Regions from separate parts of the Peribacillus sp. YIM B13482 genome, predicted to be linked through region 1. Evidence: riboswitches for the same ligand, from Rfam matches in the RefSeq annotation. Region 1 holds a riboswitch; the other holds the start of a gene.
The links. A riboswitch is a leader RNA that binds a small molecule or an ion and turns the genes downstream of it on or off. The one in region 1 is predicted to bind S-adenosylmethionine.
Positions count from the first base shown of each region.

Region 2: another riboswitch for S-adenosylmethionine. It lies ahead of mmuP (S-methylmethionine permease); the one in region 1 lies ahead of ACFX4L_RS08055 (sugar ABC transporter substrate-binding protein).

Region 1 covers NZ_JBHZPF010000011.1:33,612-48,963, forward strand. The annotation lists gene ACFX4L_RS08050 (GTPase domain-containing protein) at 427-3,168, shown strand; SAM riboswitch class I at 3,265-3,370, shown strand; gene ACFX4L_RS08055 (sugar ABC transporter substrate-binding protein) at 3,487-4,599, shown strand; gene ACFX4L_RS08060 (sugar ABC transporter ATP-binding protein) at 4,656-6,158, shown strand; gene ACFX4L_RS08065 (ABC transporter permease) at 6,160-7,164, shown strand; gene ACFX4L_RS08070 (nitroreductase family protein) at 7,343-7,966, opposite strand; gene ACFX4L_RS08075 (winged helix-turn-helix transcriptional regulator) at 8,091-8,462, shown strand; partial or broken gene ACFX4L_RS08080 (aldehyde dehydrogenase family protein) at 8,618-9,043, shown strand; gene ACFX4L_RS08085 (YciI family protein) at 9,110-9,310, shown strand; partial or broken gene ACFX4L_RS08090 (helix-turn-helix domain-containing protein) at 9,565-10,012, shown strand; gene ACFX4L_RS08095 (hydrolase) at 10,152-10,508, opposite strand; gene ACFX4L_RS08100 (hypothetical protein) at 10,696-11,415, shown strand; gene ACFX4L_RS08105 (S1C family serine protease) at 11,618-12,853, shown strand; gene ACFX4L_RS08110 (hypothetical protein) at 13,123-13,437, shown strand; gene qoxA (cytochrome aa3 quinol oxidase subunit II) at 14,735-15,352, shown strand, end outside.
Region 2 covers NZ_JBHZPF010000005.1:33,292-48,643, reverse strand. The annotation lists gene ACFX4L_RS04810 (hypothetical protein) at 510-677, opposite strand; partial or broken gene ACFX4L_RS04805 (IS1595 family transposase) at 1,225-2,243, shown strand; gene ACFX4L_RS04800 (DinB family protein) at 2,394-2,885, shown strand; gene mmuM (homocysteine S-methyltransferase) at 3,059-4,021, opposite strand; gene mmuP (S-methylmethionine permease) at 4,011-5,405, opposite strand; SAM riboswitch class I at 5,488-5,590, opposite strand; gene ACFX4L_RS04785 (flavin reductase family protein) at 5,750-6,358, opposite strand; gene ACFX4L_RS04780 (alpha/beta hydrolase) at 6,377-6,985, opposite strand; gene ACFX4L_RS04775 (ring-cleaving dioxygenase) at 6,985-7,932, opposite strand; gene ACFX4L_RS04770 (ring-cleaving dioxygenase) at 7,958-8,935, opposite strand; partial or broken gene ACFX4L_RS04765 (nitroreductase family protein) at 9,179-9,776, shown strand; gene ACFX4L_RS04760 (alpha/beta fold hydrolase) at 9,959-11,011, opposite strand; gene ACFX4L_RS04755 (hypothetical protein) at 11,004-11,495, opposite strand; gene ACFX4L_RS04750 (SDR family oxidoreductase) at 11,524-12,285, opposite strand; gene ACFX4L_RS04745 (OsmC family protein) at 12,579-13,034, shown strand; gene ACFX4L_RS04740 (YkuS family protein) at 13,081-13,332, opposite strand; gene ACFX4L_RS04735 (YuzL family protein) at 13,431-13,565, shown strand; gene ACFX4L_RS04730 (hypothetical protein) at 13,689-13,853, opposite strand; gene ACFX4L_RS04725 (hypothetical protein) at 13,940-14,140, shown strand; gene ACFX4L_RS04720 (magnesium transporter CorA family protein) at 14,171-15,109, opposite strand.

The sequences.
Region 1 (15,352 bases):
GCTTTTTTATATGAACGATTAAATGGGATATTAGTAATGAGTGGGGTAGAGGATTTGTCTTATTACCGTTTTTAGTTTTAGGTAGTTAAAGGGCTGGACTTCTGGTAATTTAGATGTATAAAGAATGGTTCGCTAAACTTTTTAGATACCGGTTAAACTAGAAAAAACATAATTTCTCGAATATGGAAATGACATCTCTGTATCGGTTCATTAAAATCATTACAGTTCCATTCGTTTCTGTTTTAAAATTGTAAGAGTGGTGACATGTTGTTACCATATTGTTTTGTTAAAATAACATTTTAAGGTTTTACAAATGATTTTCTTAACTAAAGGAACCTATTAATTGCATGTTAGGGCTTCTTGACTGCTTTTCAAATTAGTGATTATCCTTTAATTGAAAATATGAAATATATCGGGGGAATAAAGATGGACGAACGGCTGATCGGGAAAAAATATTATGAAACGATGATTGAGGATACAAGGAAACACCCCATTCAAGCTTTGGGTGAAATGTTTCTCGTGGAACAAAAAAAAGAAAGAGCGGATTTAACGGCAATTCGATTCGCTCAAGGTGAAGTATACTTTCAGCACCATGACTTTGAAGCAGCCATTTTTAAATGGGAAAACATAGAAGGTGAACTTGGTTCATGGGCGAAGAAAAACATCGCTGATGCTTATTTTGAACTGGAAATGTATTCAACCGCAGAGGATATTTATAAATCCGTCGATACGAATGAAGCGGTTTTGAAAACGGAGGTTCTTTTGCAACTGTTTTCCCTGTACATAGTTGAATCTAGAAATGATTTGGCTTCCAAAGTCGTGAAAGAAGCAGTAGAGTTTCAACCTGACTATCCGAATGTCACGGAAATCGCACGAGCCTTTTTTGAAGAACAAAAGGATTGGAACAGTGCGGTGGTATTAGCGGCGAATGAAAGTATCCGTACAGAATCAATGGGCTGGTTCGATGTGCTGAAAACGTATATCCAGCAGGGGGTTGCCCAATCGATGGATCCGGACTACTTTTCAACTGTCCTTGGTTCGCTATACACACTTGACCAGGGTCGTTTCGAAAAGGTGACGGTTGCCCTCTGGAAAAATTATAAATATACCGATTCTTATTTTGAATGGCTAAGAGTGATTAATAACTTGATAGATACCATCGAATTAAACCAAGGGGATGTATGGGATGAGCTTTCCGTCTATTACAGGGATGCATATGCAGGTCTGTTGGAAGGAACGCACCTAATCAAAGATTTAAGCCCTGTCGTGCCAAGGTTGCTGGAAAACTGGCTGAAAATCGCAGATGGGGAGCTTTCGCTGTTTGCGGCGGCATCCGCGCTGTCCTGGAATGAAATCTTCCCGGATACGATTAATGCGCTGGTCATTCAGGATGCAGAAAGCCTGCTTTCGAAATCGCCTAAATTGGGAGGCGGACTGGAAGCGGGAGAGAAACTGTTCAATTCTATCATCCAATGGGCTGAAGAGAATGATTTAAGGGTTGGCAATAAGCTTAAATGGATGGTCGAGGGGCTTAAGGATACCGGAAATTTCAATCTTCTTCTTGTGGGAAGTACAGGAAATGGCAAGACATCCTTTATACAGTCAATAGTTGGCGAGAGCATCGCTGCCGAAGATCATTCTTCACTAGTCAGCGTCAAAGACGGGGATGATTTGGAAATCCTTGAAATTACCGATACAGATAGCAAGGTTGTCATGGAGCTAACTGAATTGGATGAAACACGCCGCCAGCGCGGGACTATTGTCGATGTGACGCTTATTAGTGACTATCTTAGAAATAATCGTCTGCGATTATTGGATACACCGGGGTTCAATGGGGAAAAAAGCGTGGAATCGGATTTCCAAGGCTATTTACATGGCAGTGATGGCCTGATGTTCGTTCTTGATGCCCGGGCGCCTTTCACCGGTAGTGAACGGGACCTGTTATTGGAAATTCAAATGATGGCTCCGAAACTGCCGATTCATTTCTTATTAAATAAAATGGATACGATATACAGTGATCAAGTCGCGGTCCGGATGGAAGACGAAACATGGGATAAAGTGAATGCATATTTCCCGAATGCGAAAGTGTTCGCTTTCTCTAAACTTTATGACAGCAAGCAGCAGTTGAATGACCTTTCTGCATTCCTTCAATCGAATTATCAAGATGATAATTGGAAAGAAAGAAGATCTGAAAAAATCCTTGCTTTCATTCGTAAAACTTTATCTTATCTGTTAGAAAAACGGACAGCCAATGAACGGAAATGCGAGCATTCCATCTCTTGGAATGAACAGATGGAAGTCAAATTGAATGGTGCGGTCAATCAACTGGCTGATTTAGAAAAAGAAAAAAGTGAAAATATCATAAGGTCGTACCGTGTGCTTAAGGATGAAGTGAAAAGTCAGCTTTCTTCTAAAATTCCTGAATTACTGAGAGATTGCTCTAAATCGTTAACGGAAAGCAGTGATTTCAGTCAGGTCCATATACAGTTGAACCATGAAATGAATGAGCGGATTCAAGCCTTCATTTCTGACAAGATCATGCCTCAATATTACCGTTCTCTTCAAGATTGGATTGCTAGTTCCCAAATGGAGTTCTCACAAAGCCAACAGTTTATGGATGAGATGAGTGCCGGATTCAATGAATTATACAAAGAAGAACGGATTATGCTGGCAGGTGACTTCAGGGTATTGGATGACTGGCGCCGTGATGCTGACCGGATGACAAGCAGTATCCGCATCGATGACGTTAATATCCTTTTGCGAAGGACTCCATCACAATTGCTGCTTAAAGGAGCAGGAAAGCTGTTTGGGGCAATACCGCAAAATAAAGCCAATATGTACAATCGTTATAAGAAATACTTGGAAAGTGAAGATTACCAGGATGTTGCGGAAATGATCACTGAACGCTTCCTTACCCAATTTGGATTGTTTGAAAAATCTTTAGATCGGGACATCTCACTTTTCTATCGCAGCTCATTTGCCTTACTTCAAAAAACAATAGAGCAAACGCAGACAGAAATTAAAGACTACCAGGCTGCATTGGAGCATATGAAAGAAAATCCGGAAGTTTACCGTGATCCGATCACTGTGTTCGAAGTGAAACTACGTCAGTTGGAGAGACTTGAAAAAATTGAGAAAAAGCGTCTAGCCCAGCTTCAAAGAAAATAAAAGTAGTAGGTAACATTTCAAATATTCGAAAAACTATTGACTTTACGACTATATCCCTATAAAGTGATAATTACGAAAAACGTAACACGATATATTCTCTTATCAAGAGTGGCGGAGGGACTGGCCCTAAGATGCCCAGCAACCGTTCCATTAGGAATTGGTGCTAAATCCTGCAAAACAGAAATGTTTTGACAGATAAGAGAGGGATAAGTCTGCAATACAGCTGATTAAACCTCTCTATTACTAGAGAGGTTTTTATTTTATGATTTACACCAACTTAACTGATAAGAATAATAAGAGAATGTGGAGGGAAACAAGATGGGAAGATCTATTAAAGGGATATTCGTTTCAGCCATCACTTCGGCGTTGCTTTTAACGGGTTGTTCTACAGGACAGAGTTCCACAGAATCGAAGAAAGAAGAAAAAGTATCATTTGAAAATGTACCGGAAAGATTTGCTGATGGGGAAGGGGCCAAAATAAAAGTGATCCGTAAAATTGGCGGTGATGATCATACGGCCCAGTACCTTGCTGGAGCGAAGGAAGAAGGAGAAGCAATGGGCTTTCAAGTGGATACGTATACAGCCAATGGGGATACGGCTAAATTCCATGATGCGATCGCGCAGGCTTTGCAGGAAGATTATGACGGCTATATCATCTCCCATGGTGATGATGCAGCAACAGTGAATGACGTTCAAAAGTTGGTTGATGCAGGTAAAAGCGTTGTCACATTCGATTCAATTAGCGATTTATCTAAAATAGAAGGTGTGACATTAACTTCACAGGATGATGAAGTGTTGGCAACACTGGCTTTTGATAAACTGATAGAAGAACAGAAAGGTGAAGCGGCGATTGCTTACCTTTGGGTGGATGGTTTTCCTCCAATGGTGAGAAGAAATTCAGTTTATCAGGAAAAATTAAAAGAAAATCCTGGAATTAGGGAAGTCGAAAGATTCGGAGTGGCATCTGCAGATACTTCGGTTCAAACACAAAATGCAGTAGCCGCAATGCTGAATAAATACCCAAAAGGTAAATTGGATGCCATTTTCGCAACATGGGATGCCTTCGCTATCGGTGCCGCCCGGGCGATTAAAGAAGCGGGCCGCGATGAAGTGAAGATATACGGAATTGATGTATCGAATGCAGATCTTCAGGAAATCCAATCGGCCGCTAGCTCATGGTCCTACACGGCAGCCGTCGATCCCAAGTTGATTGGTGCAGTGAATATGAGGATATTGGCAAAAAAATTAGCGGGCGAAAAAACACCGCAAACCTATGACTTAGAGGCTTCACTTATTTCACAAAAGCAAATCCAAGCCTCAAAAGAAGCCGTAAACATGGCAAATCTGTCTGGTATTGTCGAAGGATGGGGTGTATCAACGGAATTTGAAGAAGATTGGATGAAAGTTTTGAAAGCTCATTATAAAAAGTAAAAGGGGACACTCTCTTTCAAGTGAAGGGAGTGTCTGTTCAATAAGGGGGAATGGACATGGGCACGCAACTTGAAATGAAGAAAATCTCGATTGAATTTCCAGGAGTGAAGGCGCTTAGTGAAGTTGACTTTTCTATACAATCAGGGGCAACCCACGCATTGGTCGGTGCAAACGGAGCAGGGAAATCGACGTTAATGAAGGTTTTATCGGGGGCCCATGTTCATTATTCAGGTGACATTTTTATTGATGGGATAAAGCAGGATATCCGCTCGCCCAAAGCGGCGCAGGAACAGGGGATTCAAATAGTTTATCAGGAAGTAGATACGGCCCTCATCCCTTATTTAACCGTTGGGGAAAATATAATGTTGAATGATATGGTCCAAAACATGGGAAAAAAACAGATAGTTCAATGGAAAGAGCTACACAACCAAGCCTCTTTAATTCTTGAAGATATGAAAATTCGTGTCCCTTCGAAAAAGTTGGTAAGAGACCTTACTTTGGCTGAAAAACAGATGGTCCTGATAGCAAGAGCCGTTTCGACAGAATGCAAATTCCTGATTCTCGACGAACCAACTGCTCCGTTAAGTCATACAGAAACGACAGAACTTTTTCGAATTGTAAATGAATTAAAGCAAAAAGGTGTTGGAGTCATTTTCATTTCACATCGTCTGCCTGAGATTTTTGAAATCTGTGAGGAAATTACGATCATGAGGAATGGGGAGCTTGTCACTTGTCGAAAAATGGAAGACATCACCCGTAACGAAGTGATAGAGAATATGCTAGGGAAAACCATGGATGAACAGTTCCCTGAAGTGAATTCTTCGATTGGCGACGTTATTCTGGAAGTGAAGGGATTGTCAGATACAGAGAAAGTTAAAAATGTCAGTCTGCATATTAAAGCAGGGGAGATAATCGGCTTGGCAGGGTTGGTCGGGTCTGGGAAAACGGAGTTGTGTAAAAGCCTTTTCGGTCATACTTCGATTACAGCAGGTGAAATCATCCTAAATGGCCGAAAGCTTTCTTTGAAATCTCCGCACCAAGCAGTAAAAAGCGGTCTGGCACTTATACCTGAGGAACGCAGGAAAGAAGGGGTCCTTGTTCAGGAATCAGTATCGGCGAACTTGACTGCAGCCAGTATCGGCAAATTCTGCAAGACATTCAGTTTTGTGGATCGTAAGGCGGAAATGGAAAAAGCGAAGGAAATGATCGCAAGTCTCGGCATAAAAACTCCTTCCGGGGAGGTGAAAGTAGAAAACCTTTCAGGTGGTAACCAGCAAAAGGTTGCCATTGGAAAATGGCTTATAGCCGCTGCGGATGTATACATATTCGATGAACCAACGAAAGGTGTCGATGTTGGAGCCAAGAAGGATATATTCGAAATGATTGCAAAGCTTGCGAGGGATGGGAAAGCGATCATTTATGCATCATCCGAGCTCTCCGAAATCATTGGCATTACTAACCGGACATACGTGTTATATGACGGGAGCACTGTCATCGAACTAGAAACAAGCAAAACGAATGAAGAAGAACTACTATTCTATTCAACAGGAGGAAATTAGGATGAGTACACCCATTTCTGTTACACAGACAGCGAAAGCGAAGAAAAAGGTGGACCTGTTCGAATTTTTCTATAAATACGGCACAATATTAACGATTGTCATTCTAATTGGAATTTTTGCCGTGTCCAATCCATCTTTCATTCAAACTACTAATCTGATCAACATCCTGCGTTCCATCTCAATCGTGACCATCATTGCGATCGGCATAACGATATCCTTGACAGTGAATGGGTTCGACCTTTCCGTCGGCTCCGTCGCATCATTGGCCAATGCCATCGTCATATCAATGTTTGTCTGGTTTTCACAGGATACATTGATTGCCATATTAGCTGCAATCGGTGCCTCACTTGTCGTAGGGGCATTGAATTCATTCATGATCGTTAACTTAAGAATTCCCGACATGCTAATGACATTGGCTACGATGTTCATTATCCAGGGAATTGCCCTTACCTATACAAAAGGGGCCACGGTTTCGCAAAATATGGTCATGCCCGACGGGACATTCGCAACAGGACTGATCAGCCCGTTTTTCGCCAAAATTGGCCAAGTACCATGGATAATCCTGATCATGGCAGTCATTGTGATAGCGACCCATATCTTTTTGACTTATACGAAGCACGGTCGTTATATGTACATGATTGGGGGAAATAAGGAAGCGGCGAGACTTTCCGGGATTTCGGTCAATAAATACAAAGTCCTTGCCTATCTGCTTTCGGCTCTATTTGCTGCAATCGGGGGGATTGTCCTAGCTTCAAGGGTCATGACATCGGAAATCAATTCAGGGTCCCCCTATTTAATGGATGCCGTTGCAGCAGCCTTCATTGGTTCCTCCGTTTTAGGAGCGGGAAAACCGAATGCCTTTGGAACCTTCGTCGGTGCAATCTTGATCGGAATCCTTCAAAATGGGCTGATCATGATGTCTGTTCCATATTATGCAATGGATATCGTCAAAGGAACAGTGCTGGCCCTTGCGCTCGCGGTAACTTATTACAAACAAAAACATTAAAATGAATCTGTTACGTTAATATGACTATATGATAAGTCTGCATGTGGATGATATAAGAGACTGGTAACTCGTGGTGAGTTTTAACGAAAGAATAAGAAGATAGGGGAAGAGGGTTCTTTTTCCCCCTCTTTCCAAACTAATTTCCAATATCCAAATTTTAAAAAAGTAATTACACTCACTATATTTTGTTTTTATAAATGACTTTGTTAACATCGTGTCTTACTGTTTTGTGACCTTCTTTAATTCCTTTCCCCATGGCAATAAGCATAACATCTAAATACCTATCAGAAATTTTCAAGGCTGACTTTAATTGTTCGGAATCATACCCGGACATTGTAATGGTTTCAAGACCTGCCTCGTTCGCTAATAAAACTAACGACATTGACGCCAGGCTTGCGTCTCTTATTAATTCAACCTTTAAATCTTCTTTTGATTTATTTAGATAATAATTGATTGCCGCGTTTGTTAGATAATCTCTTACTGATGCGTCAAAATAACCTTTTTGAAACTCATCCTCATGTATCATTATGATATTTTCTTTTTCAAATGCTTGATAATCACCTAGTATAACAATCAGTACTGATGCTTCAATTACCTGTTGCTGATTAAAAGCAATGGGCAGTAACAAAGTCTTTAAATATGGTTCATCTATAACCAGGTATCGTGTTGCTTGAATATTGTTTCCGTTAGGCGATTTACTTGCTCCTTCAATAAATGTCGACAACGTTTCTGGACTAATTTTATAATGGGGATCATACTGCCTTACGGAACGTCTTTTTTCTATAATCTCTCTTACACTCATCGTGTTCACTCCCAATGTAATATTTGCTTCATAATTCGATTATAATGGACCATGATGCAGTAGAAAATAAGGCACAATAAAGTGGCATAGCCACCTTTATGTGCCTATTCAGGAGGAATGAGTAATGAAGAGTCTAAATACTGGAATAAATATTTTCATGAATACTGTAGGAGGAAAGTGGAAATGTTTAATCCTCTTTTTTCTGAGTCAAAAACCAATGAGGACGAAAGAGTTTTATATCCTAATACCGGCCATTACCCAGAAAGTCTTAACCGACCAATTAAAGCAGTTGGAAAGAGACGGGCTTGTCCGAAGAGAAGTATATAAAGAAGTACCACCAAAAGTAGAATACAGTTTAACTGAGTTAGGTCAATCCTTTGTACCTGTATTAAATACAATGTGTGAATGGGGCAATACATATGCAGTCGAACAAAACCTCGAAAGACAAGAACAAATCTGTCGTCATCATAAAATAAGTAAGAACTGCATCAACTAGGAGTATGGCTTTTTTTTGACAAGAGCAGTGATGCAAGACGCTGGATGCCGCCCAAGGTGGCGAAAATCGACTTGTTACACTGTACGTGAACCGATAACACCTTTCCATTTCCCCATGAATCTAGTCGCCCATAAAGTATTTCCTGCCATCGCAGCATCTCCCCAAATGATGTTGAAAGAACCCTCAATTGGATTGAGGAGGCGAAACAAGATGGAGCCAAGATTGCAACAGGTGGAATAGCGGAAGGCAATATCCTTCATCCGACCGTCATATTAGATGCTGATGCTTACTCAAAGGTATCTTGTCATGAAGTGTTCGCCCCAATCGTGTTGATTAACAAGGTTCAATCAGTAGAACAAGCAATTGATTTAGTGAATGATTCCAATTACGGCCTGCAAGCAGGGATTTATACGAACGATGTACGTAAAGCACTGAATGCGGCAGAAAATTTACAAGTTGGTGGAGTCATGATCAACGACATTCCGTGTGGATAATATGAAAGCGGAACTGGCCGTGAAGGATTAAAATATGCAGTAGAAGAAATGACAGAAATGAAGCTGGTTGTCTGGAACCGAAATTAGGGAGTGGAAAAGCATGGCTTATTATGCAGCCATTTTACATATGATTGATGCTGAAAAAATATAGAAGTGCGTCCACAGCATATCGAGTATTTAAACGAACTTAATAGTAAAGGGAAGGTTTTTGCAAGAGGGCCTTTTGCAGATGGCTCATGCGGCTTGTTAGTCTATATTACAGACACATTTGAAGAGGCACTCTCATTGGCGGAAAATGACCCCCACGTTGTACATAAGGTTCGTAGACTGAAATTAAAAGAGTGGAACATTTAATAACGAAACGTTAGTCTCCACCACTTTTTTTGTTGAGTGGCTACAATTTCTTTTTAGTTTTTTGTATGTCTCTTTGAATGGAATATTATATTAGCTTTCTGCAGTAGTTCCGGAAAATTAAACTGATACCCTTGATATATCAAGGTTTTCTTCGTGTCACACTTAAGTTGCAAAGTAATGCACTTATTACTATCTTTACTTTGCATGATTCATCTCACAATACTAGGAGTAAGGAAAGGCGATGAACTCATTATGTTTTTAGCGAACGATTAAATAAAGAACGAGAAAAATCAAATTGGTCACAAAATGATCTTGCAGAGAAGATTCATGTGAGTCGCCAATCTGTGTCCAAATGGGGAACAGGAAAAAATATCCAAGTATTGAAGTGCTCATTAATTTAAGTGACTTATTTCATATTACGATAGATGAATTATTAAGGAGTGACGAGGAATTGAAAGAAAAAATAATACGGGAAAGTAAGCAGCTAGCATTTCCAAAAAGGAAAGTGTTTTTGATACCATGTTTTTACTTGGAGCATTTTTGTTAGTGTCTAAATTAATTATTTTTGGACTTAACAAATTTGTTGGCACAGATATTACAATTTTAGAAAGTATGCCAGTTGTATCAAATTTTTTACCATTAGCTTTGATGGTTATTGGTGGTGTAGGTTCAGACTATTTGAAAGATAAATATTTAGATTGAAAGGACCCTGCGTATAAAACTGTATAATGAATCACAAAATGGAATCTTTTTTCCTTATATCAAGGGAAGGGGAGACTATTTGATTGAACTTGATCATAAAAAAACAGAACCTTTAAATTTCAGGTTCTGTTCATATTTTCTATTTGAACTTTTGCACCTCTTCTTGTCCCTCGAATTTGTTGTCTGTCAATATGCCGATTTCTTCGATATGGTTTCGGGCCGTTTCATCGCCAAATTTATATATGAGGGCATAAAGCTTTTTCATGGCTGCATCGTATTTATCATTTGCCCGGTCATGATGATAGAGAAGGTAGGGCACATGTGAACGGGCATATGCCTCCAGGTCATCTGTCCGGTGTTCCTCCAAGCATTGTTTCAATTCTGCCAGTTCCTCATCAGTTACGTGTACAGTGAAGCTCGGGTTCTCTTCAAGTTTTTGTCCGAGTACGTCGCCGCTGACCAAATCGACATGATAGGTCTGTTTGTCCTGCCTCATTCTGCTCATCATCCTTTCAACCGTTTATCCTTCTGTACCACTTTTTGTAAAAAGATAATCATAAAAGTCAACATTTCCTTAATGAAAATGATAGGAAATAGAGGTATCGGTTTTCTTATCAAAGGGTTTAAGATGGATGTATAGAATAATATGGGAGAGTATCTTTGGAAAAGTGAGGAGTGATGTAGTGAAGAGAACATTCATGGTTATTTTTTTGATGTTGATTGCTTCAGGCTGCGTAACAAGGAATTATGATTCCAATATGGATTTGGGGAAAAGTCAGTTGAATGAGGAAAATTATTTAGAAGCCCACGAGGCATTTGAATTAGCTTATATAGAAGCAAAAACACCGGAAGTAAGAGAATTAATGGATCTTTCAGGTTTTCTGGCGAGTGGAATGAAGAAATACGACGAACAGGATTTTGATTCGGCCCAAAGAGATTTTCAAGAAGCAACCGCATATAAGGCAAAATACCAGGAAGGTAAACTAATGGTTTTAAAGGCGGCGGAAATGCATCCGGTATCAGGCCCAGCCACTATAGAAACCGTAGAGGGGAATGACGAAGTGGAACCGGTGGAGGAAGCAAGTAAAGAAGGGACCATTGGATCCGAATTAGAAGATAAGGCGGCAACGGATACAAAAGCTGAGACGGTAAAAGGAAAAGAAGAGAGTAAGGATTCGGTTAGTACCTTAAGTAAATCTCAGGCGGAGAAGCTTGTGAAGGATTACGTGGACATGGAAAATTTCCCGCATTTGCAAATAGAATATGATCATGATGCCGAAAAGGGAGATTACATTTTTCAAGTGTTCGAAGTGGATGAAGGCAGTCAGAAAAATGGCCATGCAGCTACTTGGGGCTGGTATGGCGTGAATAAGGAGACAAAAGAAGTGTATGAAGTCATGTAAAGGTATATATAACGGTCGAATTGAAAAGGGGCCCATGTTGAGGCCTTTTTGTTTTCTAGCATGCATAATATCACATAGCAGGATTTGATAAAATTTTATCTTTTTTATAAAAAGGTCACTTATTTCTTTATTTCTTAAGAATTTTTTAATAATTACTGTATATGATTGAGCCAAGTAAATGACAATCATAGGAGGGATAAAGATGGAGAATTATAATGGTGATGAGCAAGCCAGAGTGAAGACAGAAAGGAAGAAGGGTAAGTCCCTTTTGCTAACTGGCCTTGTTTCCGGAACAGTTGCTTCTATTGTTACATCTTCTGTATTTGTATTTGGCGGGGATTTTATAGATCAAGGGAAAGGTTCCGTGAATGAGTCAACCCAAAAGGCGGATGTAGAGCAAACGGAAAACGTTGAAAAGGATAGAAGTGTAACGGCAGAAAAGTTATCGACAAGTACGGATTCAAATGATAGGGCAAAGATGGTGGAATCAGCCTCCAAATCGATTGTAGGGGTCGTGAATTTACAAGAGATGCAAAACCAGGACCCGTTCCAGCAGCAAAGCACGAAAAGCGAAACGGTTGCGAGCGGCACTGGTTCAGGGGTCATTTTTAAAAAGGCAAATGGGAAGGCCTATATCATTACGAACAATCATGTTATTGAGGGAGCAAAGAAAGTCGAAATTTCATTATATGATGGACAAAAGGCAACTGCAGTGGTTGTCGGTGCGGATGCTTTAACGGACTTAGCAGTTTTGACAATTGATGCCTCGAAAGCACCTGATGGAATTAAATTCGGGAATTCTGATAGCATGCGTCCAGGTGAAGAAGTATTGGCGATTGGTAACCCTCTTGGACTTGATTTTTCACGTTCGGTTACACAAGGGATCGTCAGTGCGACCGGACGCTCCATTTCAGTCGATACATCGGACGGTGAGTGGGAACTTGATGTCCTTCAAACAGATGCAGCGATCAACCCTGGCAATAGCGGCGGGGCATTGATCAATACAGCTGGGGAAGTGATAGGCATAAACAGCTTGAAGATTTCCGAAAATGGTGTGGAGGGCCTAGGTTTTGCCATACCAAGTAATGATGTGATTCCGATTGTTACGGAACTGATTGAAAACGGAAAAATCACGCGCCCGTATTTAGGAGTAAGCTTGGCCAGTATAGAAGAACTGCCACAGTATTACCTACAAAATGTTCCTGAAGCTGCAAAGTCGGGTGTCATGGTTACAAGTATTGATCCGGGATCGGCAGCAGCGAATGGAGGGCTTAAGCAACAGGATATCATCGCGGAGATTGATGGAACGAAAATAAATACGGCAGCAGAATTAAGGAAAGTCTTATACACGGATAAGAAAATCGGAGATAAAGTGAAGGTTAAAGTGTATCGGGGTGCTGAAAAGAAAACGTTAACGATAACCTTGCAGAAATCATAGAAAGATGCATGGCCCCTGATAAATTCATCAGGGGTCATTTATTTGATATTGAAGTCAAAAAGTTTTTAAAAGTATAGAAAAGGATAGTATTGGAAAAAATGATAATGTATTTATACTGTTTTACAGATTTTTCATATAGTCTTGAATACCTAAAAGTAAATTGTGGCGTCTTCTATTTGTCAAGGTTTACATTGTGGATATGTTAAAAAATAGAAAAGAATTGACAAATTTGTGAAATGTCATAAAATAGAAAGAAAGGGGATGAAATAATGGAAACTAATCAGAAGATGATGGATGCAGTGAAGTGGGTATCAGGCACAGGTTGTGTAATCGGAATTTTAATTTTTAGTTTAAGTTTTTTTGTAAGCGATTACAATAAGGATTATTTATTAACCGCTGTTGGGATGGCCATTACACTAAGCGCAGCTGCCATTTTTCTAGTTGGTATATTTTTTGTCCTGACAGAAGAAATGGTGATGAACACAAAAAAGGGTGAAAGAGTTGTACCGGATACAACTAAAGTTATAAAATTAAAATCAAAAGCTATTCCTAAAACAAAAAGGAGTACCGAATACAGTAACTAAAAAAGGACAATCATTCCTGTTCTGAAAGAAAGGCCACACGACAACACCAAGAGCAACGGCTGTAAGAACATGGAGAATAGGAACCCCATTGTATATCCACGTAGAAATAATTGTTTCATACTCGTATTACATCATTCCTTACAGGTAGATGAGGCTAGAACCCGGAATGCTTGTGAAGAATCAGCTGTCGGTACGGTAGCGAAGTTGTATTCGGGAACTTTGGAATTGAGAGTAGGCCAATACTCTGAATTTTAAAGGGTCGCTTGAAATATTTCTTGGTGCATAACGAGTGCTGCAGAAAATTGTAACACGATTAAAATGTAACCAAACGATAACCCAAGTGCACTAACGAATGAAAGCGTATTCAATAACCCGGATCCAGTTGACTTAGAATATGTGTACATTCGACGTGCTTGGCCATCCAAACCAAACTTGCCCACATTCCTAAATGAAAAGTTCTCACTCTATATCATGAACTATACCCACGAAAAAAATGGACACCTTAAATGTCCATTTTTTTTCGTTTTTTTATGTTCGATTACTAAAAGAAATACAGTTATCTAGTGAGTTTCTTTTATACTAGGCACCAAAATGCAGTTTTACTAAAAAGGACAACTGAGGTGAAGTGGTTTTTGCAATAGCATATTGGGATAATTATTGGATTAATGTCCTAAACTGCTGTTGGGGGAAGGCAATCAAGTAATTATCATAAGGATCGGAATGTTCATTTCAGACTCTTTGCTTCCATATATAGTGACCAGTGTTGGACCGTAAGGGTATTGAAGCAGAAAAAACGACATGGTGTGCACAATGCCGTTACCACGTCCATGGTCGAGTTAGAAAAATTCGTTATTAAATCCTGGCTAACATCGTCATCATTCACGATCCCATCGATAGTTACCTAATTAACATGATAGGTAATGGAATTCGTAGTGTTAAGAAAATTCAGATTTGTTCTTGAGGTTATGTACGCGGCGAATATATTGTAAAAATTATATTTCATTATATTAAAGTAACATTAAATGGAAAATGGAGCAGAGCTACTTTTTAATCCTAAACTCCATATGTAAGGAATTAAACACTTATTATATTTCATTTCCTTAAGATTTTCGAACATTTCAGTTCATTTACCAACTTCTTACTGTATTTTAATGAACTTTATGTGACAGATGTCACTTTGTATTGTCTTTTTTTTAACTTGGGATTAATATTGTTATGTCGGGGTTTGTGAACATGGTAACACTTTGTCCGAATAATTACCAATAGGAATTTTATTATGTAAGAAAGGGGTAGTACTATGAAAATAAAATGGGCTTTATTAACTATACTTTTTACCATCGCCACTATGCTAACGGGTTGCGATAACCCATTAATGGTCTTGGACCCTAAAGGGCCAGTAGCTGCAACACAAGCAGATGTCATTATGATATCGATATGGACAATGGCCTTTGTCGTTCTTGTCGTAATCGTACTGTATGTCTTCATGATAATGAAATATCGTGCTTCCAAACAGCGTGATGATTATGAACCACCTCATATTGAAGGAAGTAAGGTTCTAGAAATAATTTGGGTTGCAATCCCAATCATAATCGTCGCTTTCCTTGCCGTTGTTACTGTTAAAACAACAAATGAAGTCGAGGCAACACCTAAAGGATACGAAAAGCAGAAACCATTAGTTATCTACGCTGCATCTTCTAACTGGAAGTGGCACTTTAGTTATCCGGAAGAAAATATCGAAACAGTTAACTATCTGTTTTTACCGACTAACCGACCAATTGAATTTAAACTTTATTCATACGGACCAATTGCTAGTTTCTGGATTCCGCAACTTGGAGGACAAAAATATGCGATGTCTGATATGGTTACCACGTTGCACTTAGCAGCTGAAGTACCAGGGGAGTATATGGGTCGAAAT
Region 2 (15,352 bases), on a different contig from region 1:
AGTTCATGAACTCCATTAAAAAAATCAGGTAAGTCGTCCTGGTTATGATTAATGTTGAGTTTTCACGTTCGTGACTCTCACCCCAATTAAGAATGAGTAAAAATTACTTACTGGTTTGTAGCTCTTCAATAAAATTTAGTTTTTATTAATTAATAGAAGAAAGTCGTCTTATTCAAAGATCAGATCATCCACCATTTTTATCCTATTCCCCATTTTCTTACTTCAAATAATATCAAGGGAATTTTGGTCCGATTCAAAATATATACGTTTTTAATAATAATTTCATATCGATATAAAATGGAACGGAAAGACTTATAGCATAAGAAATATCGGTTTAATACTCCGGCTTTTCCTTTTTATTTATTTGCAATGAAAGAAAAAACCATAGCAAAGCTCATGGTTTCCCCCATAACATAGCAATGAAATCTTTAAAAGTGAATTTTTAACGGCATCGGAAGTTGCTTAATCTCACTTTTAATAATGTCCCCACCTACATTCTGCTTCCCTGTTTAAGGCATCTCGTCTTCTTTTTCCCGATTTTTAAAAGCTTCATGTGTGACAATATCCTCAATCTGTTCATACTGTCGGCTGTGTTCCTTCTCTTCGCTTATTCTATTATTAGGTAAATTTCCAGGGTGACCTTTTTCTTTATGATTAAAATTTTTACCACGACTCATACTCATTCTCTCCTTCCTATTCTTGTTTGTTTAGTTTTCCCAAGCAAAAAAAAAATATGATTTAATTTCACTTTTTACTTTTTCGTTAATAACTGCTCATGCTGGGCCGACTTACATAAAGGATGTTTTTCAACGTTGTCACAAAGGATTCGACTTAAAATGAGCATGTGAATCCAAAACATGGCTGCAAAATCCCCAGTGTCAGTGAGTTGACGACTGGACCATCAATATTTGTCGAGAACGGCTCCCATCGTAAACTCACAGCAAACCCTGTCAGGACCCGAACAGCATATCTTAGCGATCATTTATATCCCGATCTTACACGCCTTTTTTTAAAGGGACTAGACAAAAATAAGCAAGGCGGCTGGTCCCGGTCTCTTTACATATTACTGAACGAATAAAGAGACCAAAAAGAACAGGTACCGCCTGATAAAGACGCTTCCTGTTCTTTTTGTTTTTGGCTTTGTTAAAGAATAATGTTGTTATTCGATTTGATCGAACATTCGTTCTGTATTGAACTAAAATTACTGAGAGGGAGTGAGTTTTAATGGCGGTAGCGGACATAATTAACCATATCAGAAATCTAAGCCAAAGAGACCAGCAGCGATTAAAGGAGTTCTTCACAGGGAGTGCGGGAGAAACAGAGTCTGTATTCACTGATGTATCAGAACAGAAACACGAAGACGGCTACACCTGCACCCATTGTCAATCCACTAATGTCATTCGCTTCGGTAAATATCAGGTAAAAACTACAATCAATACCATTGATTCGTCAAAGAGTGCGGTGAAACATTCACGATATGACGAACACTCCACTTCACAGAACTCATATGCCTAGTAAATGGCTTCAGTTCATCGAATGTATGACACCAATGAGTTTAGCTGATTTCCGAAGGGAATACCCTGCAGCTCATTATGTAACGCTTTTTATTGGAGGCATAAAATTCTAACTGCATTGAAACAGATGGATTTTGAACTTTTCGAAGGTATAGTAGAAATGGATGAAACCTATTTGCTCTATGCCGAGAAAGGAAAACGGAATATCCAAGGTCGAAAACCAAGGTTACGCGGTGGTAGTCCGGAGTTTAGAGGAATAAGTAAGGACCAAGTATGCGTTCTTGTAGCCAGAGACCGCCAAAAGAGAACGTTTTCCAAAACAATAGGACAAGGGCGTATTATAAAATGAAAGTTTGGACGAAGCGTTAGGTTCCAAGCTATCAATACAAAATGTTCTATGTACGGATGCTTGACGGGCGTTTATGACTTATGCCAAAGAAAAAGGAATTGAGCGTCATCGCTTTAAAGCAAATGGTAGGGAGCGAGTTAAAGGGGATTTATCACATCCAGAATGTAAATAGTTATCACAGCCGTTTAAAGAGCTGGATGGAGCGTTTTAATGGTGTAGCGACTAAATATCTAGACCATTATTTGAGCTGGTTCCAATTCTTAGACACCATCAAACATATAAAAGATAACTTTACGATAACCAAATTGGTTTTAGACAGTTGTTCTTTCTCAGTTAACACAACTTATGATAAACTAAGGTTATCAGAATTTTCCAAATAACGGAACGTTCATTGTTCCGTTATTGGGCCAGTTTAATTGAACAAGGAATTGACATGACACCTTAATTAGTGAGCTATCTACAACACGCCGCAAATGAATTTTGACCAAAGGGAATATCTATTAAAGGGATTAAATTGGAGGGAATAGGGAATGGATGTAAAGACACTTTTGTTACAACAATGGGCAAGCTGCTTAGATGAAGAAGACTGGTTTCCACCACTAGAAAAAGTGCTAGAGGACATCACTTTTGAACAGGCAATTTGGAAACCAGCTGATGGGGCAATGAATTCCATTTGGGAATTAGTTTGTCATTTACTTTTCTTTGAAAAGAGATATCTGATGCGATTTCTTGGTGAAACAGCGAATGAACCACAGGCAGAAAATAATGACTCTACATTTCGATTACCAACTGAGACGTTAGAAAATTGGAAGGAAACAAAACAAGAATACTTTTATGTTCATCGTGAACTTGGAAAAATACTAGAAAAATCAGAACATGAAGATTTGTATAGACAGATTCCAGGTGATAATTCATTAGTGCTTGAACTGAAGAGTTTAGCAATGCACGACGCATATCATATTGGGCAAATTGTATTCCTTAGTAAAATGCAAGGAGCTTGGCCAGAGAAACGCAGCTTTTAAAAAAGTTTCATTAGCTTTACCGTTATTCCATTATAGTAGGCTTTAATGCAATAAGAACGGGAACGTCCAAATCGGACGTTCCCATATTTTATAGCTAAAAAACAACAATACTACTTAACAAAGCCTTGTTTTTTATATAATGATTATTAAAAATAGTTGATATAGGAATAAAGCTATGAGGATACCACTTCGGAAGGTCGCCACTTTCTTGAAATCTCTTCAATATGATGAGGTGCCGTTCTGCAGCATCCTCCGATTAAACGTGCCCCAGCATGGTGCCATTCTTCAGATTTTGGTTCGAGCGTGTTACATGATTCTTGACCATGCCATGTTTTAGTTTGTGGATCATAGGTTTCACCAGAATTCGGATAAACTATAATTGGTTTTTTTGTGTTCGCACTTAACACCTTGATGGCGTCCGTGACAACTGATACTGGTGCACAGTTAATACCGATCGCAGCAATTTGCTCACTGTCCTCAAAGAACTTTGCACAATCCTCCAGCAATGTACCGTCACTTATTGCTTTCTCATTTTTCAAAGAAAAGGATAGCCAAGCATATACTTCTGGATAATCTTTCAATAATGAATTCAATACTTTTGCTTCTTGCAGGGATGGAATCGTTTCAAATGCTATAAGGTCAGCACCTGCTTCAATCAAAGCTGATATTCTTATTCGATGAAATTCTGCTAAAGTTTCATCTGAAACACCATAGTTTCCTACATATTCTGAACCATCAGCGAGGTAAGCCCCATAGGGTCCTACTGATGCAGAAACCAATGGCTTAGGTCTATTCGTTTGCGTCTCTTCCTTCCAAAAATCATCTCTCGCTCTTCTTGCGAGAAACACCGTTTTCTGAATTAACTTCAGGGCCTCTTTTTCTTGTATTCCACGCAAGGAGAAACCTTCAACAGTAGCTTGGTAGCTTGCAGTTATCGCACAGTCCGCTCCTGCACGGAAATAGTCAGTGTGAACCCGATAAATCACCTCTGGATTTTCAAGCAATACACGGGCAGACCACAGCGGATCGTCCAAATCACACCCATACCGCTCAAGCTCTGTAGCTAAAGCTCCGTCCAGAATCATGACTGAATGTTCTCGTAAAATAGCGTCAATTGGGTTAATTTTATTCTTCAAGATCTACGCCTCTTTTCTTTGAAGTTTGTGTTACATAATAACTTCCATAGCAAAACAAAATAAATGGAATACCACAATAAAGCGCAATCCGTTGTGTAGGATCAAATGCAATTCCTATACAAGAAGAAAGACAAAGCATGAAAGAAATGATTGGTACAAGCGGATATAATGGTGTACGATAAGCCAAGTCATTTACTGAATTTCCTTCTTTTATAAATCGTCTCCGAAATAGGAACTGTGAAGCGCTAATACTCATCCAAACTACAACCACGGCCAGACCCGAAATGGACACAAGCACTATATACACAGTATCCGGTGCAATAACACTAGAGAACAGGGCTAAACCACCGCCCAACATACTAAAAATGACTGAATATATCGGAACACCTCGTTTTGTTAATATTGCGAATATTGGTGATATGGTTTTCTTATCTGCAAGTGACCAAAGCATTCTGGAAGAGGCATATAGACCTGAGTTTGCAGCAGACAAAATGGCAGTTAAAATAACAAAGTTCATAATATCCGCTGCATACGGCACTCCAATTCGTTCAAGAACGGCCACAAAGGGGCTTTCTAATACGCCTGCATCCGAAATAGGCAATAATGCGGATAATACAACGATGGTTCCTACAAAAAAGATAATCAATCTCCACAATGTCAGACGAATTGCCTTTGGTATCGTTTTTTCTGGATTCACAGTTTCTCCAGCTGCAATTCCGATTAATTCAGTTCCAGAAAATGCAAAATTCACTGCAAGCATCGTCATGATAATGGCAAAAGCACCATTAGGAAATAAACCTGCACTTATAAAATTGGAAAATAGCGGTGCTGATTGAGAGTTAGTCATTGGAATATAACCTACCATTGCAGCAACTCCCAAAATAATAAATATCACGATCGCAATTACCTTTATTGACGCAAACCAAAATTCAGATTCAGCGAAAAACTTGACAGTCAGTGCATTTAATACAAAAACCAAAATGGCAAATAGAGCACTCCAAATCCAGACATTGATTGATGGATACCATCTCTGCATCAACAATCCAGCGGCCGTGAATTCCGAACCTAGTGCAACAGTCCAAGTTAGCCAATACAACCAGGCTACTGTATACCCTGTCCCAGGTCCAATGTATTTGGCTGCATAGCTATGAAACGCACCTGTCTCGGGCATATGTACTGCCAGTTCACCTAAACATAGCATGACCAGATAAACCACTAGTGCCCCTATCAGATACGAAAGGATAGTGCCAAACGGGCCAGCCTGTTGAATCGTATAACCCGTACTTAAGAATAAACCAGTTCCAATCACCCCCCCAAGCGATAGCATGATTAAATGCCGTGCTTTCATTTCCCGTTGAAATTCATGCTTCCTTTTGTTCTCCATTCATACTCCCCTTCATCCTGCATCCAGAAAAAACGAAAACGCACTCTAATAAGAGTGCGTTACTGACAAATAAAAACGTAGGGTCTCATCTATCAGGGTTTCACCCCCTGGAATTAGCACAGTGTCGTAGCAGACCTGTTGCTGAGGTTTCATAGGGCCAGTCCCTCCACCTCTCTGGATAAGAAATTTATTTTTTTATTACTTTATCAATCTATGAAAAAATTGTCAAGTATTTGTTTTGGATTGTAAAGACTTGCTTTTTTGCGGGCAAGTCGCTCAAGACTTGGAGATAACGGAAGATATAAAAAAAAGACGACATCTTTTTAAAGGTGTCGCCACAATTCTTAAGGACGTTCCAATTCAAATAATTCTCCTAGTTTTGTATAAGTATGACCCGCTAATCTTGCGACAGGTTTTAGCCCATTCTGGTCAATTCGGCCATTATGGTAAATATCTTGCTCTATATGATAGCAGACAATTTTCCCTATCAATAAATCACAACCGGGTTTATTCTGGGAACCTGCCAATGGTATCGCATGCTCTAATATGCACTCAAAGCGTACCTTTGCTTCTTGCAATCCTGGTACGGATACCTTATCACTGACAGCTGGCGTGAAATTGGTAAGACCCAATTCACTTTCGTCAGATGGGAGTTCCTTCGCCGTTCGATTTGCATCAGCTACATTATTCTCATCAGTGATATGAACAACGAATTCACCTGTTTGAATTGCATTTCGAGCCGTGTCCTTTGAAACTCCTTCTTTCCGTTGAACAGAAATGGAAATCATTGGAGGATTTGAACTGACTATGTTAAAAAAGCTGAACGGCGCTATATTGATTGTACCGGTTTCGGATTGTGTCGTAACCAAGGCTATAGGTCTCGGTATAATGCTTCCAGTCAAAAACTTATAATTATCCCGTTCAGTAAGACTTTCAGGATTAACAGAAATCATCTTCATTCCCTCTCATTCTTATAAAAAGTTCTTTTGAAACCATGAACCCGCTGCCTCAACCTCTGAACGTGTTAACTGATGACCGTAATTTTCCCATTGAACATCCACTGTAGCACCAGCTTGCAGTAAAAGTTGATTAAGTTCATCAGTTTCTGCTGCCGGGCAAATCGGATCGTTTTTACCTGCAGCAATAAATACAGGTATATCCGAAAGGGACGGCAAAGCAATCCCTCTTCTAGGCACCATGGGATGATGAAGAATCGCTCCTTGTAATGCCACTTCGAAATGGAACAGCAAACTTGCCGCTATATTTGCACCATTGGAATAACCTAATGCTACCACTCTTTCACGGTCGAAGTCATATTTTTTGGACGCTGATTCCAAGAAGTCATAAAGCTCCTTCGTACGAAAGATCAAATCTTCTTCATCAAAAACCCCTTCGGATAACCGGCGGAAAAAACGAGGCATTCCGTTTTCAAGTACATTTCCCCGTACGCTCAATACGGATGATCCCGGTGAAACCATTTCCGCTAATGGCAAGAGATCTGTTTCCGTTCCTCCAGTGCCATGTAAAAGCAAAAGCAATGGCGCTTCTGGATTACTTCCTTTTTGAAAAATATGCTTCATCATTTATCCTCCTCCAGTACTCTCGGCACTGCCGGCAGTAACGTTTTCTCCATGATTCCCCTTTTTTCTTCCAGCCATGGCGGCAGCATTAATTTACTACCCATCGTTTCCTTCGTTTCATCATGAGCGAAGCCAGGTGGATCTGTGGCAACTTCAAAAAGTATGCCTCCATCTTCCCTGAAATAAATGGCATCGAAGTATTGACGGTCTGTAAAGGGTGTCACACCATAGCCATGGTTGGCGATATGCTCCCTCCATTCTTTATGATCTTCATTATCGATGGCACGCCATGCAAGATGATGGACAGTTCCCACTCCGATGTTCCCATTTGGCAAAACCGTTTTTTTAACATCTATCAAATTTCCGATGTCCGATGTGGATTTGAAGCGGATGTAATCGCCCTCTTCCCCAATTTTTTGCAAGCCCATCACTTTCTCTAATAGTTCCATCGTTTTGATCGGTTTTGACGTCAATAATACGGCACCGCCGAATCCCTTGACCGCCTTGGAAGCTGGTACACCGCCGAATGACCACTCGCTATTTTTCCCTTCTTTACGCTCAACCAGTTCAAGTCGCAAACCATGGGGATCTTGAAATTCCAGATATTCCTCTCCAAAACGTGAAACTTTCTCGAATACTATATTAAACCTGTTCAACCGCATTTCCCAGAAATCCATTGAACCTTCCGGAACCGCATATGTTGTAATCCCCACTTGTCCAGAGCCAATTTTCCCTTGGTATGCCGCTGGCCAAGGAAAGAAAGTGATGATGGTCCCTGGTGAACCTGATTCATCCCCAAAATATAAATGATAGGTTCCTGGGTCATCAAAATTGACGGTTTTCTTCACCATGCGCATTCCCAATACTCCAGCATAAAAATCCACATTCTCTTGAGGATTGCCTACAATTGCTGTTATATGATGTATTCCCGCGGTTTTCTTTTGCATGCCGATTACTTCCTTTCCCGGTTGATTAATTTGTTGATTTTGTATTTAGTGGTTTTAAATTCGATTCAATATCCTGTCTTTTCGATCCTAAAAAAGGTGGTAAGGCAAGGTTTTCACCTAGGTGCTGCTCTGCTTCATCCACTGTAAAACCAGGTCCATCTGTCGCTAGTTCAAATAAGATGCCATTCGGCTCCCTGAAATAGAGGGAACGAAAATAAAAGCGGTCTACATAACCCGAGTTCACAAAATTCGATTCACTAATTTTTTCTATCCATTTTCTCAGTTCCCCTTCATTATCCACCCGAAAGGCAACATGGTGTACTCCGCCCCTCCCCAATCGTTCTCGAGGGATGTCCTTCCTTTCTTCAATATGGATTTCCGCTCCTGTTCCACCTTCACCTGTCTCGTAAACGACAATCGGATTTTGCCCCCTTAAAGAAGATGGGTATGTTCCTGATTTCCGGAACCCCAACACCTCCGTTAGAACGCTTTGTGTCTGGTCAATATTGGGTACAGTGAGTTTTACTGGTCCTAATCCAATGATGGAAAACTCTTGCGGTACCGGGCTTCCATCCCATGGTACACCTGCTTGAATTCCGTTACTACCCTGATCGGAAACCAGAAGAAGCCTTTGCCCCTCAGGATCTTTAAAAGAAAGCACCTTTCTTTTAAAACGGGTCGATATTTCATCATGCTCAACATTGCATTCTACAAACCGTTTTTTCCAATATTCAAGTGCTCTATCATCCCTAACCCTTAAAGAAATTTCTGAAATGCTATTGTTTCCTTCGTGAGTGCGGGCGGCATTGGGAATTTCAAAAAACGTCAGTTCTGTACCAGGAGACCCAATTTGGTCTCCATAAAATAAGTGATACACACGAACATCATCTTGATTCACCGTTTTTTTGATTAATCGCATCCCTAACACTTTCGTATAGAATTCAAAGTTGTTTCCCGCTTTAGCTGTAATCGCTGAAACATGATGTAATCCTTTTAATTCCATCTGTACCACTCCTATCTTTATAAATCTCCCCTTACGGAGATGAATTATCCGCAAATAATATCTTGAATTCGAGATATTTAACTAGAGGTAAATTACTTTTAATAAAAATATCTTGATTTAAAGATAAATGATAGTGATTTATTTGTCAACCTTTCTTTCATTTAAATATTTCACCCGCATTCACTTATAATAAAATATTAAAACCAGGTCAAAATAAGTCGGTATAATTAATGGAGGTGTGATATGGCTACAGATTTTTTATGCTCAATTGAAGATAGGCGCTCTTATTATTCCCTTAGCAAGGTAAGTGTTGTATCTGATAAAAGGATTAAAGAAGTTATCGATCATGCCGTTCAACATTCCCCTTCCGCTTTCGACTCCCAAAGTGCAAGAGTGATTGTTTTAATTGGTCAAAGCCACGACCAATTATGGGATATCACGAGGGAACATTACGAAAAACCGCCGGGGACAAAGATTTTGGAAAAACGGTAGAAAAAATGAAGTCATTTAAAAATGGTTATGGTATGGTTTTATTCTTTTAAGACCAAGCCATTATTGATGGGCTTCAAGAACAATTCAAAACGTATGCCGATAACTTTCCGATTTGGTCGAACCATTCATCTGGCATTTTACAATTTGCGTATGGACTTCATTGGAAATCGAGGGGTTTTGTGCAAGCCTTCAGCATTATAATCCCTTAATCGATGAAGAAGTGAAGAAGGCATGGGATATTCCTCGGGATTGGAAACTCATCGCACATATGCCCTTTGGAAAACCCACTGCAGAACCTGGGGATAAAGAATTCTCACCTCTTGAAGAACGGGTAAAATATTATCGATAATACAATAACGGGCTGGCTCTATATGCCGAGCCAGCCCTTTCATTTATTTCACTTTAATAATCCGGTAATGTTGCAAGGAATTTTGAAAATATCAGTGATGCAAAGCCTAAATACGCCAAAACCAGCATGATTTTAATATACTCACTGTCGTTCAATACGTACATTTCACTTCCCCCAGTAACTTATTTAATTGGTGAAGAACGCCCCGGTAGCCATTCCTTCAAATAATATGGGAGTTTACCTGAATATTGTTTGGATGCATGTCCACTTTTCAGTAGGCTGTATGTCTTATCCTTACATGTTAGATGCTCCATTACCGGATAAATCATCTCCTGAGGGACCAAACGATCATACTTATTTGCTATGACCAAAACACTAGCATCAATTTTCGAAAGCTTCGCCTTTTTCCCCCTAACCTTAAAACCACCATTAACCAAGCGATTTTTCATCAAAAGATCCTTCGTTATTTGTTTTGCAGCTGCTCCGGATAATGGCACATGCCCATTGGCCCACGCGTTGAAACGGCGCCAATTTTGAACGTATTCAACATCATCCGCTTTATTCAATAAAGATAAATAGGGTGATATATATATAGGAGATGTAATTAAACGGATTCCATATTTAACTGCACTCGCTGGGATCGTTTGATAAATATCGATCGTCTCGTCAAAATCAACGGTCCCTTCTTTTAATGCTTCCTGCCATTGATCAAAAAATTCTGAGGCGCTGAAATCTACCGGTGTAACGGAGAGGATCAAATTCTTGATCGGCTCGTCGGCAATGGCAGCATATATTGCTGCTAACGTACCGCCGAGACAAAACCCCATAACTGTAATTTCTGATGCTCCAGAGTGACGTAATGCACGCTGCACTCCTTTTTGAATATAATCGACGATATAATCTTCGATCGATATCTCGCCATCTTCAAAACCCGGGCTTCCGAAATCAAGCAAATATACATCAAAACCTTCGTTTACAAAAGATTCTATTAAACTATTCCCTGGGGACAAATCAAGAATCAATGGAGTATTGATTAGTGAATATATAAGAAAAACCGGCACATCATATTTTTTTTGTGCAGAAGGATAATACCAGAGCGTTGATTTGTTTTTTTTCCACACCTCTTTTTTCGACGTCAGACCGATTTCAGGCATAGGCTGATTGGGAATATCCAAAAAATGTTTCCATTTAGATATGGGTTCGGACTGATTTTTCGGCACTTTCCGTTTAGACATTTGAATTCCCCTGTCCAAATGAATCGAATTTAGGCAACTGTGCACTTAATAATAAGGACTCATTCATAAAATCCGCTAACCTTTTTTTACTCCCTTCTATTTCATTGGATTCCCAACTTGATTTCTTTAACTTTTTACGCGATGAATAAGCATTCCGTTTATTACGAAATGAAGAATTCCCGGTGACATTCCCGTCCCTATCCATAAGTAACTCTTCTAACCTATCAATTTTTTCTTCGAGCTGGATGACTAATTTTGCAAGACTCGCTACATCTTTTTTTGTTGGGTAATTCATGATGATGGACAATCTTTCTGAGGCTTCCTGCATCCTATTTATTTTTGGAATCTGCAATTGTGCATTGTCGCTTACTGTTTCAATTAATTCCCGGTTATTCAGCAGATTTTGAATTTTGTGATTCAGCTCTTGCTCTTTTTGTGCTCCTAGTAGTTTAAGCCCTTTATAAAAATTTGAATCCTTAGCCATATATATCTTTCCTTCCTTTCTCCTCCATTTATACTAATGCCGATGTTCCCCCGTCAACGATCAAAATATGACCAACCATATAGTCAGAAGCCTGTGAGGCTAAAAATACGGCGGCTCCCTTTAAATCATCTTCATTGCCAAACCTGCGAGCCGGAGTATTACCTAATATGTCATAATTGGATTTCTCAAGAATTCCCTTTGTGATTTTGGTCGGGAAAAATCCAGGTGCTATCGCATTGACCTGGATGCCGTATCTAGCAAGTTTAACTCCTAAATCTTTAGTCATTGTAATGACGGCACCCTTACTGGTGTTATAAGCTATGGTATCCAATACCTCAGGAAACGTACCGCCAAGACCTGTCACGGATGCGATATTAATGATTTTTCCGGAATTTTGCTGCATCATAACCTTCGCTACAGCCTGTGAAAACAAGAATGTACCTGTAACATTTACATTCAATACTTTTTCCCACTTATCCTTGGGAAGATCCACAAATGGACCTGACCAGGACGTGCCGCTATTATTGACAAGAATATCAATCGTACCGAATTGAGCAACCGTTTCCTTTACCACAAGATCAATGTCACTCTCATTCGTTATATCACATTCAAAGGCAATGGCATTAACACCCATTGATTGCAAGTGTTCACATACTTCCTTACATACAGGAAGATTTCGTGAAGCAATGGCTATATTAGCGCCAGCCTCCCCCAAAGCCATAGCAATCTGTTTGCCCAATCCTCTTCCGCCTCCGGTAATGATTGCCGTTTTATTAGTCAAATCGAACATATTGCTCAATGTAGTCAACTTTTCAGCCCTTCCGTAATGAATTATTATTTATATAGAACTATCTATATCATTATAGAAAAGCCTATCCAATATTGTGCTTAAAATAGCCTAATGCCTCTGCCTTTTGTTTTACCAAACCTTTAATGGGCCGATACCTTTAGATTATTCGGCAGGTTTTTATGTCCCAATCGGTGATAATTGACCGAACGGGCACTTTATTCGGCCGATTGAGCAAAATCGAATACTTGACCTATTTAATCGTTTACACTAGAGAATAGTAAGGAGGTTTTAAAATGACCATACATCACTTTCATTTAACAGCAGAATGGCCCGGCGGTAGAAATGATATCGGCATTATTCAATCAGGGAATCTTCAAACACAGATAAGTATCCCTACGGAAATGGAGGGACCAGGGATCGGCACAAATCCCGATGAAATGCTGCTTGGAGCGGCCTCGACCTGCTATATCATTACCTTTGCTGCCATGTTAGAGCGAGCCCATATAAAAAAGGCCAGCTTGACCATGCAATCGGAAGCCATAGTGGATGTTACGAATGGTGTATTCACCTACAAGAAGATCATTCATCGCCCTACACTTGTATTAGCACCGGATACATCTGAAAAAGCGGCTGAAAAGGCAAGAAAGCTTGCTGAAAAAGCTGAAGCTTCTTGTATGATTTCAAGAGCGATCAAAGGTAATGTAGCTGTGGAATTGAACGCTGTAATTTCCATTGCACAACATCCTTGAACAGAAAAAAAGTGCCTAAACCGATAAAGGTTAGGCACTTTTTGAACTATTGAATTGCGTTCACTTTATTTTCAACCTCGCGGCACACTTCATCAGCCGATAAACCATTTGCCTCAATGATAGACGCTTTTAATGAAGTATCGCTAATTCCCATCACATTAGTATCCAATCCTGTTACCACACAACAATCCACGTTTTTTGCGTCAGCTTCATGTTTAATCTCCACAACATCAAAACCTTTTTCACGAAGTGCTTCCTGAATATTCGTTAATGATTCTTCAACACCGATTTTTGACATCAACACACACCTCCTCTTCTTTCTAACCTGTCCTTTTCACCTTCAAAATATGTATAGGATGCAAAGGAAATAGGGAAAGTAATATCGAGGTGATAAACATGAATGGAAAACACAAGAAAGATGCATCACAAACCCGTTTAGGTTCTTCTCAGGTTGAGGGGCAAGGTACCACTACAAAAGAAACCGGGTCCTTCACTCAACCATCTTCACTTAAAAAGCAAAAGCGTTCATGATCAAAATGAATCCCATCATGGAATTCCGCTTTCATTTTGGACAAAAAACGCTTGGTTTAACCGCCAAGCGTTTTTCCACTGCATAATCCATGTTAATTGTACCGCACCCAGGAAGCTCTTTTCTTATATATTTTGTTTCCTGATTTCCCGTTGGATTTTTAAATCATTCAATTGATCCCCATCAATGGTTTTTGAACCCACTTTTGCTTTTTCTGCTTCATCCTGGTTAAAATCACTTGCCTTTAAATTATTATTGGGAGCGGCTTGTTCGTTCCATTTGGTCATCATGATCTCCTCCTCATTCCTTTATCTTTCCCAAACCAAAGAATATTCATGAATACACCACATCATTTATTGCAAAGATACTAATGGAGGTGGTTTTATTGGAACCAAACAAACCCGGCAATAAGAATGCACCGGATTTTAAAGAGCTGAACGACCGTATCATCAGGGAACCATCACAGAGTCCCCGTTTAGTCATCAAAACAAATTTGGATGCAAAGAATGTAAATGATGAGAACCCCTATTCCGATCGAATCAACAGTGATGGATTTTCTGATTTTTTTGAGGAATAAAACAAAACCGGCTTTATAAGCCGGTTTCTCTTAAAAATATTTCTTCTTCCAAAAAATGAATGCCGTCGTCCCCGCTAAAGTGATGGCAATTAATAATGTAAAGATGAAAGCAAACTGATTATGTTCAAATGGCAGTTCCACATTCATTCCGTAAAAACTTGCCACCATCGTCGGAAGCGTTAAAATAATTGTCACTGAGGTTAGGAACTTCATGGCATTATTGACATTATTCGAAATAATCGAAGCGAATGCATCCATCATCCCGCTTAAAATCGAGAGATACACTTCTGCCATTTCGATTGCCTGTGCATTTTCGATGATTACGTCCTCAAGCAATTCTTTATCTTCTTCATACATTTTCAAATAATTAAAACGGAGGATCTTATCAAGTACTACCCGATTGGATTTCAATGATGTAGTAAAATAAACCAGGCTTTTTTCCAAAGCCAAAAAAGTATATAGTTCTTTATTTTTCATTGACTGATGCAATTCACGTTCCGCTTCATTAGTCATCTTGTTAATCTGTTTAAGGTACCGTAAATAATAGGATGAAATTTCAAATAATATTTGTAAAGCAAACCTTGTTTTCTTATTGGTGAAAAATCCTTTAATCTTATTGTTTTTGAAATTCGCTAAAATTGGGGTTTCTTTCAAAGATACTGTAATAAAACAGTCTTTGGTAAAGATCATCCCTATGGGAATCGTTTCAAAGATGGGTAAATCGGCTTCGTCCCGAGTCAAATATGGGAAGTCGACAATAATTAAAACATTATCATCTTCTTTTTCTATGCGGGGCCTTTCCTCATCGTCCAGCGGATCTTTCATGAAATTAATCGGTAACTTCAAAGTCGTGCATATATAATCTATTTCGGCTTCTGTCGGCGCGACAATATTCACCCAGGAACCTTTTGTCATTTCCTCGATATTGTTTAGGTGCCGGTTTTCATTCGTCTTGTAGATTTCAATCATTTGATGACCTCCTCTTCTATAGAGAAAGCCTTATTTACCTTCTTCGAGCAGATACTCAGGGAGAATAACAGTCTCGACTTCTAGCATCATATTGGCTTCCTCTTGCTTACTGGGTTCAGGATCATAAGAACTGCTGCTCACTCGTATCCACTTCCTTTCGATTCTTTAATCTTAATCCTTATTCTTTTAAAGCACAATAACGAATTTACCACCTTGAACACCCTGTTTAAAATTCGCAATCAT